2 regions of the Priestia sp. YIM B13491 genome follow, and region 1 is predicted to be linked to the other one. Evidence: a T-box and tRNA genes for the amino acid it is inferred to sense, from the RefSeq annotation. Region 1 holds a T-box; the other holds one or more tRNA genes.
What was found. The T-box of region 1 lies ahead of pheS (phenylalanine--tRNA ligase subunit alpha). A T-box ahead of a tRNA ligase gene usually reads a tRNA of that ligase, here a tRNA-Phe.
Positions count from the first base shown of each region.

Region 2: it encodes a tRNA-Phe, which carries the amino acid that the T-box ahead of pheS (phenylalanine--tRNA ligase subunit alpha) is inferred to sense. The anticodon was not compared.

Region 1 covers NZ_JBHZOR010000001.1:157,960-162,335, reverse strand. The annotation lists gene pheT (phenylalanine--tRNA ligase subunit beta) at 1-1,574, opposite strand, end outside; gene pheS (phenylalanine--tRNA ligase subunit alpha) at 1,588-2,622, opposite strand; T-box leader at 2,677-2,912, opposite strand; gene ACFX4E_RS00785 (TrmH family RNA methyltransferase) at 2,961-3,725, opposite strand; gene sspI (small acid-soluble spore protein SspI) at 3,866-4,072, shown strand; gene ACFX4E_RS00775 (M42 family metallopeptidase) at 4,130-4,376, opposite strand, start outside.
Region 2 covers NZ_JBHZOR010000005.1:340,345-344,720, reverse strand. The annotation lists gene ACFX4E_RS20225 (adenylosuccinate synthase) at 1-1,121, shown strand, start outside; tRNA gene ACFX4E_RS20220 (tRNA-Lys) at 1,290-1,362, shown strand; tRNA gene ACFX4E_RS20215 (tRNA-Glu) at 1,378-1,449, shown strand; tRNA gene ACFX4E_RS20210 (tRNA-Asp) at 1,485-1,560, shown strand; tRNA gene ACFX4E_RS20205 (tRNA-Phe) at 1,565-1,637, shown strand; gene yycF (response regulator YycF) at 1,900-2,607, shown strand; gene walK (cell wall metabolism sensor histidine kinase WalK) at 2,614-4,376, shown strand, end outside.

The DNA.
Region 1 (4,376 bases):
CTCGTTAGCGAATATGTTGTTGTTTGTGCTAGTCCCGCACCTTCTAAGAAACGGCGAACTTTACGGCGTCCAAGCTGATACTCTGTTAGTTTTCCTGGAGTTGCCACTGTTACAGGAAGCGTTGTAGGAAGGTTGTCATAGCCATACATACGCGCTACTTCCTCGACGATATCTTCTTCAATTGTAATATCGCCTCTACGAGTTGGCACTGTTACAACAATGGTTTCGTCTTCCACTTTGTTTTCAAATTGAAGACGGTTCATAATGTCTTGTACTTCTTCCATTGATAGCTCTGTACCAAGCACATCGTTAATACGGCCAAGTGACACAGCTACAACAGCAGGTTCCACAGTTAGTGTATCTACTTCTACAGTACCGCTTACCACTTCACCTGAAGCGTATTCAGCCATTAATTCTGCTGCGCGGTCAGCAGCTACACGCGTACGGTTAGGATCAATTCCTTTTTCAAAACGAGCGCTTGCCTCACTGCGAAGACCGTGGTCTTTTGAAGCTTGGCGAACCGTTAAGCCTTTGAAGTAAGCTGATTCAATGAGAACATTTACCGTATCGTCTTTTACTTCGGAGTTCGCTCCGCCCATTACACCTGCAAGAGCTACCGGCTCACTGCCGTTTGTAATGACAAGCTGATTGCCTTTTAATACGCGCTCTTGATCATCAAGTGTTACAAACTTTTCGCCTTCTGACGCGTGACGTACAACAATTTCTTTTGAACCAAGACGATCATAGTCAAAAGCATGCAGCGGCTGGCCGTATTCAAGCAAAATATAGTTGGTAATATCAACAACGTTGTTATGAGGTCGAATACCAGCTGCCATTAAACGCGTTTGCATCCATAATGGTGACGGAGCAATTTTTACGTTTTTCACAACGCGCGCTACGTAAAGCGGATTGTCTTCTTTTGCCTCTACTTTAACGGAAAGATAATCAGCTGCTTGCTCATCAGACGTTTGCACGTTTACTGACGGATACTTCACTTCACGACGTAAAATAGCAGCCACTTCATGTGCTACGCCTAACATACTTAAGCAGTCTGAACGGTTTGGTGTTAGCCCTAGTTCTAATACTTCATCGTTTAAGTTTAATGCATCTAGTGCATCCGCTCCTACTTCAGCATCGCTTGGGAACACGAAGATGCCTTCTTGATAATCTTTTGCCACAAGCTTGCTTTCAATGCCAAGCTCTTGAAGAGAACAAATCATACCGTTCGATTCTTCACCGCGAAGCTTAGCACGCTTGATTTTAAAGTTACCTGGAAGTACAGCTCCCACTTTTGCAACCGCTACTTTTTGACCTTGTGCCACGTTTGGTGCTCCGCACACGATTTGAACGATTTCTCCTCCGCCAAGATCTACTTGACAGCGGCTTAATTTATCAGCATTTGGATGCTGTTCACGTTCTACAACGTGACCAATTACCACTCCGCTGATGCCTTTATTTAAGTTTTCTACACCTTCAACTTCAATTCCACTTTTTGTGATTTTATCTGCTAACTCTTCTGCCGTTACGCCTGATAAGTCAACATACTCTTGTAACCAACGATAAGATACAAACATCGTAGCCCCTCCTTTATACTTGTTTAAATTGATCTAAGAAACGAACATCATTTGTATAGAAATGACGAATATCATCCACGCCGTGTTTTAACATAGCAATACGCTCTACACCGATTCCAAAAGCAAAACCACGATATTTAGTTGAATCGTATCCAGCCATTTCAAGGACATTTGGATGAACCATGCCAGCTCCTAAAATTTCAATCCAGCCTGTTTGTTTACATACATTACAGCCTTTACCTCCACATTTTGCACACGATACGTCTACTTCTACAGACGGCTCAGTGAACGGGAAGAAACTTGGACGAAGACGAATTTCACGGTCTGCACCGAACATCTTTTTCACAAATACTTCAAGCGTGCCTTTTAAATCGCTCATACGAATGTTTTCGTCTACTACAAGACCTTCAATTTGCATGAATTGATGAGAATGCGTAGCATCATCGTCATCGCGGCGGTACACTTTACCCGGGCAAATAATTTTAACAGGTCCTTTGCCTTCATTCTTGTTCATAACACGAGCTTGAACAGTTGATGTATGCGTACGAAGAAGCGTTTCTTCCGTAATATAGAACGTATCTTGCATATCACGTGCTGGGTGACCTTTTGGCAAGTTCAGCGCTTCGAAATTATAGTAGTCCTGCTCTACTTCCGGTCCTTCTGCTACTTCATAGCCCATTCCTAAGAATAAATCTTCTACTTCTTCAACCACGCTTGTTAGCGGGTGATGCGTACCTGCTTTAACAGGGCGTCCTGGCAGCGTTACGTCGATTGTTTCTGAAGCAAGTTTACGCTCTACCTCAGCTGCTTCTAACGCCGTTTGTTTTTCTTCAATTTTAGATGCAATAGCTTCACGCACTTCATTTGCAAGTGCTCCCATTACAGGACGCTCTTCAGCTGAAAGTTTTCCCATACCGCGAAGTACTTCTGTGATAGGGCCTTTCTTTCCTAAATAAGCTACGCGTACGTCGTTTAATTCTTTTAAAGCACTTGCTGCTTCGACTTTTGCAATTGCTTCTTGTTGAAGTTCTTGTAAACGTTCTTTCATCACTTATTCCTCCTTTTAACGTAAAAAATGACAAATAAAAAAACCTCCTCCCAAAAAAGGGACGAGGATTAGTCGCGTTACCACCCTTGTTAACTATATACGCAGACGTATACAGTTCACTTCATTCAAGTTAACGGAATCTCCGGAACACCTTTACATCTATGTAAGATGGTCTAAGTGTCAACTCAAGAGGTGAATTCACTTATTACATTTATAAAAATGCTTTCAGTCACGGCATTTTCTCCCTGCATAAACGGACATAAGCTACTGCTCTCTTTCATCGTTTTTTACATATGTAACTATTGTATTATTATAGTGAAAACACGTTCTCGATGCAACTACATTCCGCGTAAATAATAAAGTAAGATTCCAGAAGCGATGGCAACATTTAGCGACTCGCTCTTTCCATAGATGGGAATGTACAGATTCTGATCCGTTTGTTCCAGCACTTTCTCGCTTACGCCGTTTCCTTCATTTCCTACAATCAGCGCAAATTCGTTTGAAGGTTTTATGTGTGTATAGACCTTTCCATTTTGTAGCGACGTGCCATAAACTGCTATTCCTCTTTCTTTTAACAGTGAAATCATTCCGAGTAAATCACCTTTTACAATTGGAAGATGAAAAATCGCTCCTTGCGTTGAACGAACGACTTTTGGGTTGTACACATCCACGCTGCCCTCTCCAACGATAATAGCGTCCACTCCGGCAGCATCAGCGGTTCGAATAATCGTACCTAGGTTACCTGGATCTTGCACCGCGTCTAAAAGCAATACTTTCTGTGCTGTATGAATGATTTCTGCATGCTTCGTTTGAAAACACACAGCGATAATTCCTTGAGGTGTTTCGGTGTCAGATAATAATTTGATTATTGCTTCGTTAACAACGGTTATTTCGATACCCTCTATGTTCCACTGTGCTGGCACTTCGATCGATTGGCGTATAATTAGTTCCTTTACGCAACCCTCATTTTTGATAGCTTCTTCGACTAAATGAAAGCCTTCTACCATAAAAAGGCCCTGTTTATCACGGTCTTTTTTATTATGCAGCTTTTTCCACGCTTTTACCTGCGGATTTTTAACTGAATCAATTTGTTTCACAAACATAACTCCTTTATCTATATAAAAATAAATAGTTCGATTACATTTTGCTCAATAATCATTAGATAAGTTTCACTTTATTGTACATAGAAATCGCAAAGAAAACAAAAACTATTGGTAACTTTACGATAGCTGAGGTGAAAATGATGGATCTTAATTTACGAAATGCTGTTATTGCAAACGTTTCAGGAAACTCAAAAGAAGAGCTTGAAGCTACAATTTCTGACGCTATTCAAAGCGGCGAAGAAAAAATGCTCCCTGGACTTGGTGTTTTATTTGAGGTGCTTTGGGAAAAGTCTCCAGAATCAGAAAAAGAAGAAATTTTGACAACACTTGAAAACGGTTTAAAATAAATAGCCTTTTCCTCTGTACAGCAAAAAGCTCATTCTCCTAGGAGAATGAGCTTTTTTTTAATTATACGTAATTGCGTTAACCGTATTTCGGTCTAAGCGTTTAATTACTTCGGCAATTAATTTGACTGCATTTTCATAATCATCACGATGAAGCATCGCTGCATGAGAATGGATATAACGAGTTGCGATCGTAATTGAAAGTGCTGGAACCCCGTTAGCTGAAATATGGATAGAACCTGAGTCCGTACCGCCTCCAGCGATTGCATCAAATTGATATGGAATATTTAATTCATCTGCCACATCT
Region 2 (4,376 bases), on a different contig from region 1:
CTTCAGGTATTTTTTATAATGACAAAACGTGTGTAATTGGAAACGGTATGGTTGTCGATCCAAAAGCGCTTGTTCAAGAATTAAAATACTTACATGATCGCGGTGTAACAACAGAAAACTTACGTATTAGTAACCGAGCTCATGTGATTCTTCCATATCATTTAAAATTAGATGAAGTTGAAGAAGAACGTAAAGGTGAAAATAAGATTGGTACAACGAAGAAAGGTATTGGACCAGCTTATATGGATAAAGCAGCACGTGTTGGTATTCGAATTGCCGATTTACTAGACCGTGAAGTATTTGAAGCAAAATTAACACAAAACTTAGCTGAAAAGAACCGCCTTCTTGAAAAAATGTATGAAGTAGAAGGCTTTACATTAGAAGAAATTTTAGATGAGTACTATGATTATGGTCAACAAGTTGCAAAATACGTTGTTGATACATCAGTAGTATTAAATGATGCGTTAGACGAAGGACGTCGTGTACTATTTGAAGGCGCACAAGGTGTTATGTTAGATATCGACCAAGGAACATATCCATTTGTTACATCTTCAAACCCAGTAGCGGGTGGAGTAACAATTGGCTCTGGTGTAGGTCCATCTAAAATCAAACACGTTGTAGGTGTATCAAAAGCGTATACAACTCGTGTTGGTGATGGTCCTTTCCCAACTGAATTAACAAACGAAATCGGTGATCAAATCCGTGAAGTAGGACGTGAGTATGGTACAACAACTGGTCGTCCTCGCCGTGTAGGTTGGTTCGACAGTGTAGTTGTACGTCATGCTCGTCGCGTTAGCGGAATCACAGATTTATCTTTAAACTCAATTGATGTATTAACGGGAATTGAGACATTAAAGATTTGTGTAGCTTACCGTTATAAAGGGGAAGTTATGGAAGAATTCCCTGCTAGCTTAAAAACACTTGCAGAATGTGAACCTGTATACGAAGAGCTTCCAGGTTGGACAGAAGATATTACGGGTGTGAAAACATTAGATGAGTTACCTGATAACGCTCGCCACTACTTAGAGCGCGTGTCTCAATTAACAGGTATTCCTTTATCTATTTTCTCTGTAGGTCCAGATCGTACACAAACAAATGTATTACGTGGTGTATATAGCTAAATAAAAAAGGTTAGCTCCTCGTGAGCTAACCTTTTTTATTTATAATTGGTGCTTTGTTAACAAGATTTTTAAAAAAAGCTCAATAATAAAAAGAAAGTTTTAAAAAAACTATTGCATTCATATTAAATATCATGTTATTATAATAAGCGTCGCTAAGAGATATAACATGAGCCATTAGCTCAGTTGGTAGAGCATCTGACTTTTAATCAGAGGGTCGAAGGTTCGAGTCCTTCATGGCTCACTTTTGTTACAACGTGGCCCGTTGGTCAAGCGGTTAAGACACCGCCCTTTCACGGCGGTAACACGGGTTCGAATCCCGTACGGGTCATTTTTAATATTTTTAATACATAGCATATAGACTGAGGTCCCGTGGTGTAGCGGTTAACATGCCTGCCTGTCACGCAGGAGATCGCGGGTTCGATTCCCGTCGGGACCGCCATTTTGGCTCGGTAGCTCAGTTGGTAGAGCAAAGGACTGAAAATCCTTGTGTCGGCGGTTCGATTCCGTCCCGAGCCATCAAAAAGCATGACTTTATTTAAAGTCATGCTTTTTTCTTTTATTTACATTTAAAAGAAAACGTTATTTGCTTTGTATCTCTTTTGTGGTAATATATTACTTTTGTATTTAGAGATGGTTGAAAATCATATATCTTCATGTATAGTAGAGGATGAACTTGTGACGTTTCAAGGGTTATCAAGTATAATAAAACTACGGTATTCAAACAGTATGAATACTATCTTTTATATTTTGCTTCAACTAATAAAGGAGAACGATGATCATGGATAAACGTATTTTAGTCGTAGATGACGAAAAGCCGATTGCAGATATTTTAAAGTTTAATTTGCAAAAAGAAGGTTACGAAGTATTTTGTGCTTATGATGGCGTAGAAGCACTTGAAAAAGTGGAAGAAGTACAGCCTGAAATGATTTTATTAGATATTATGCTTCCTCAGAAAGATGGAATGGAAGTTTGCCGAGAAGTGCGCAAAAAATATGATATGCCAATTATCATGTTAACAGCAAAAGACTCTGAAATTGACAAAGTTTTAGGTCTAGAATTAGGTGCAGATGATTATGTAACTAAGCCATTTAGTACGCGTGAATTATTAGCACGTGTAAAAGCTAATTTACGTAGACATCAACAGGTAGCTGTTCCAACGGAAGAAAGCGAAACGAATGAAATTACGATTGGAGCACTTGTTATTCACCCAGATGCTTATATCGTGTCTAAGCGCGGAGAAACGATTGAACTGACTCACCGTGAATTTGAGCTGCTGCATTATTTAGCGAAGCACATTGGACAAGTCATGACGCGTGAACACTTGCTTCAAACTGTATGGGGTTATGACTATTTTGGTGATGTGCGTACGGTAGATGTAACAGTTCGAAGATTACGTGAAAAAATTGAAGATAATCCAAGCCATCCAATGTGGATTGTAACAAGACGTGGAGTAGGCTATTATTTACGCAGCCCAGAGCAGGAGTAATTTTAGATGAAGAAAGTAAGGCTCCTGCAATCTATTCATTTAAAGTTTGTATTGATTTATGTGCTGCTTATTTTAATTGCGATGCAAATTATTGGGGTCTATTTTGCACGACAATTAGAAAAAGAATTAGTTAACAACTTTCGAACGTCTCTTCAAGAGCGGACAGACTTGCTGACGTATAACATTGGACAAGAAATGGTGAAAAATCGTGATGATGATTCACCCACTCTTGAGGAAGACTTAAAGACTATTTTACGAGATTTTGCTTCAAGACCCAATTTAGCTTCAAATGATATGAATGACATCTCTGAAGTAAGAGTCATTGACCAAAATAGAAGAATCATTGCTACATCGAACTCAAATCCTCAACAGATCATAGGTAAAAAGACTAATGATTTAGCGATTACAAATGCGTTGTTAGCAGGAACGAACTCTGATAATGTATTTGTTGATCAAAGTGGACAGCGAATCAGAGTTATGATACAGCCTATTCGTTTACAGGATAAAGTAGGTGCCAGTCAATCAAATTCAACTAATAAAAATGGAAAAGTTCAGTCTAGCGAAGAAATCTTAGGTGCGATTTACTTAACAGCTTCCATGGAGCCTGTTTACGATCAAATGAGTAATATCAATCAAATCTTTAAAGCAGGTACGGTAATTGCTCTTTTTATTACAGCAATTTTAGGCGTATTTTTAGCTCAGACGATTACTCGTCCAATGTCTGAAATGAGAAAACAAGCACTTGAGATGGCCAAAGGGAATTTTACGAGAAAAGCTAAGGTATACGGATATGATGAAATTGGTCAGCTAGCTCTCACATTCAACAACTTAACAAGAAAGCTTCAAGAAGCACAGGCAACTACAGAAGGGGAGCGCCGTAAGCTTAGTTCGGTATTAGCTCATATGACGGACGGCGTTATTGCGACGGATCGAAAAGGAAGAGTAATTTTAATTAATGATCCAGCTGCAGCTATGCTAAATGTTTCACGTGAAACGGTTTTGTCTGACCCAGTTGTTTCCCTATTAGATCTTGAAGAAACGCATACGTTTGAAAGCTTGCTCGCTAATCAAGAGTCATTAATTTTGGACTTTAGTACAAAATCGGATCCTTTTATTTTAAGAGCTACCATTTCCGCTATTCAAAAAGAGACCGGTTTTATTAACGGAATTATCATTGTCTTGCATGATATTACAGAGCAGGAGAAAATTGATCAAGATCGCCGAGAATTCGTAGCGAATGTTTCACATGAATTGCGTACGCCGTTAACAACGATGCGCAGTTATTTAGATGCGCTTGCAGAAGGAGCATGGGAAGATAAGGACTTAGCTCCAACATTTTTAAATGTAACGCAAACGGAAACAGAACGAATGATTCGTCTCGTTAACGACTTGCTTCAATTATCTAAGCTTGATAGCCAAGACTACCGATTTAGCCGTGACCCAATCAATTTTGTGAAGTTCTATCATTACATCATTGATCGCTTTGAAATGACAATTGAACAAGGTATTTCGTTCGTGCGCGACTTGCCAAATGAAGCAATCTATGTCGCTATCGATCAAGATAAAATTACACAAGTATTAGATAACATTATTTCCAATGCAATAAAATATTCACCTGAAGGCGGAACCATTACGTTTTCAATTGCTCAGCATACGCATGAAATTGTTGTGAGCATTAAAGACCAAGGTATGGGAATTCCAAAATCAAATTTAGCTAAAATTTTCGAACGCTTCTATCGTGTAGATAAAGCACGAACGCGTAAATTAGG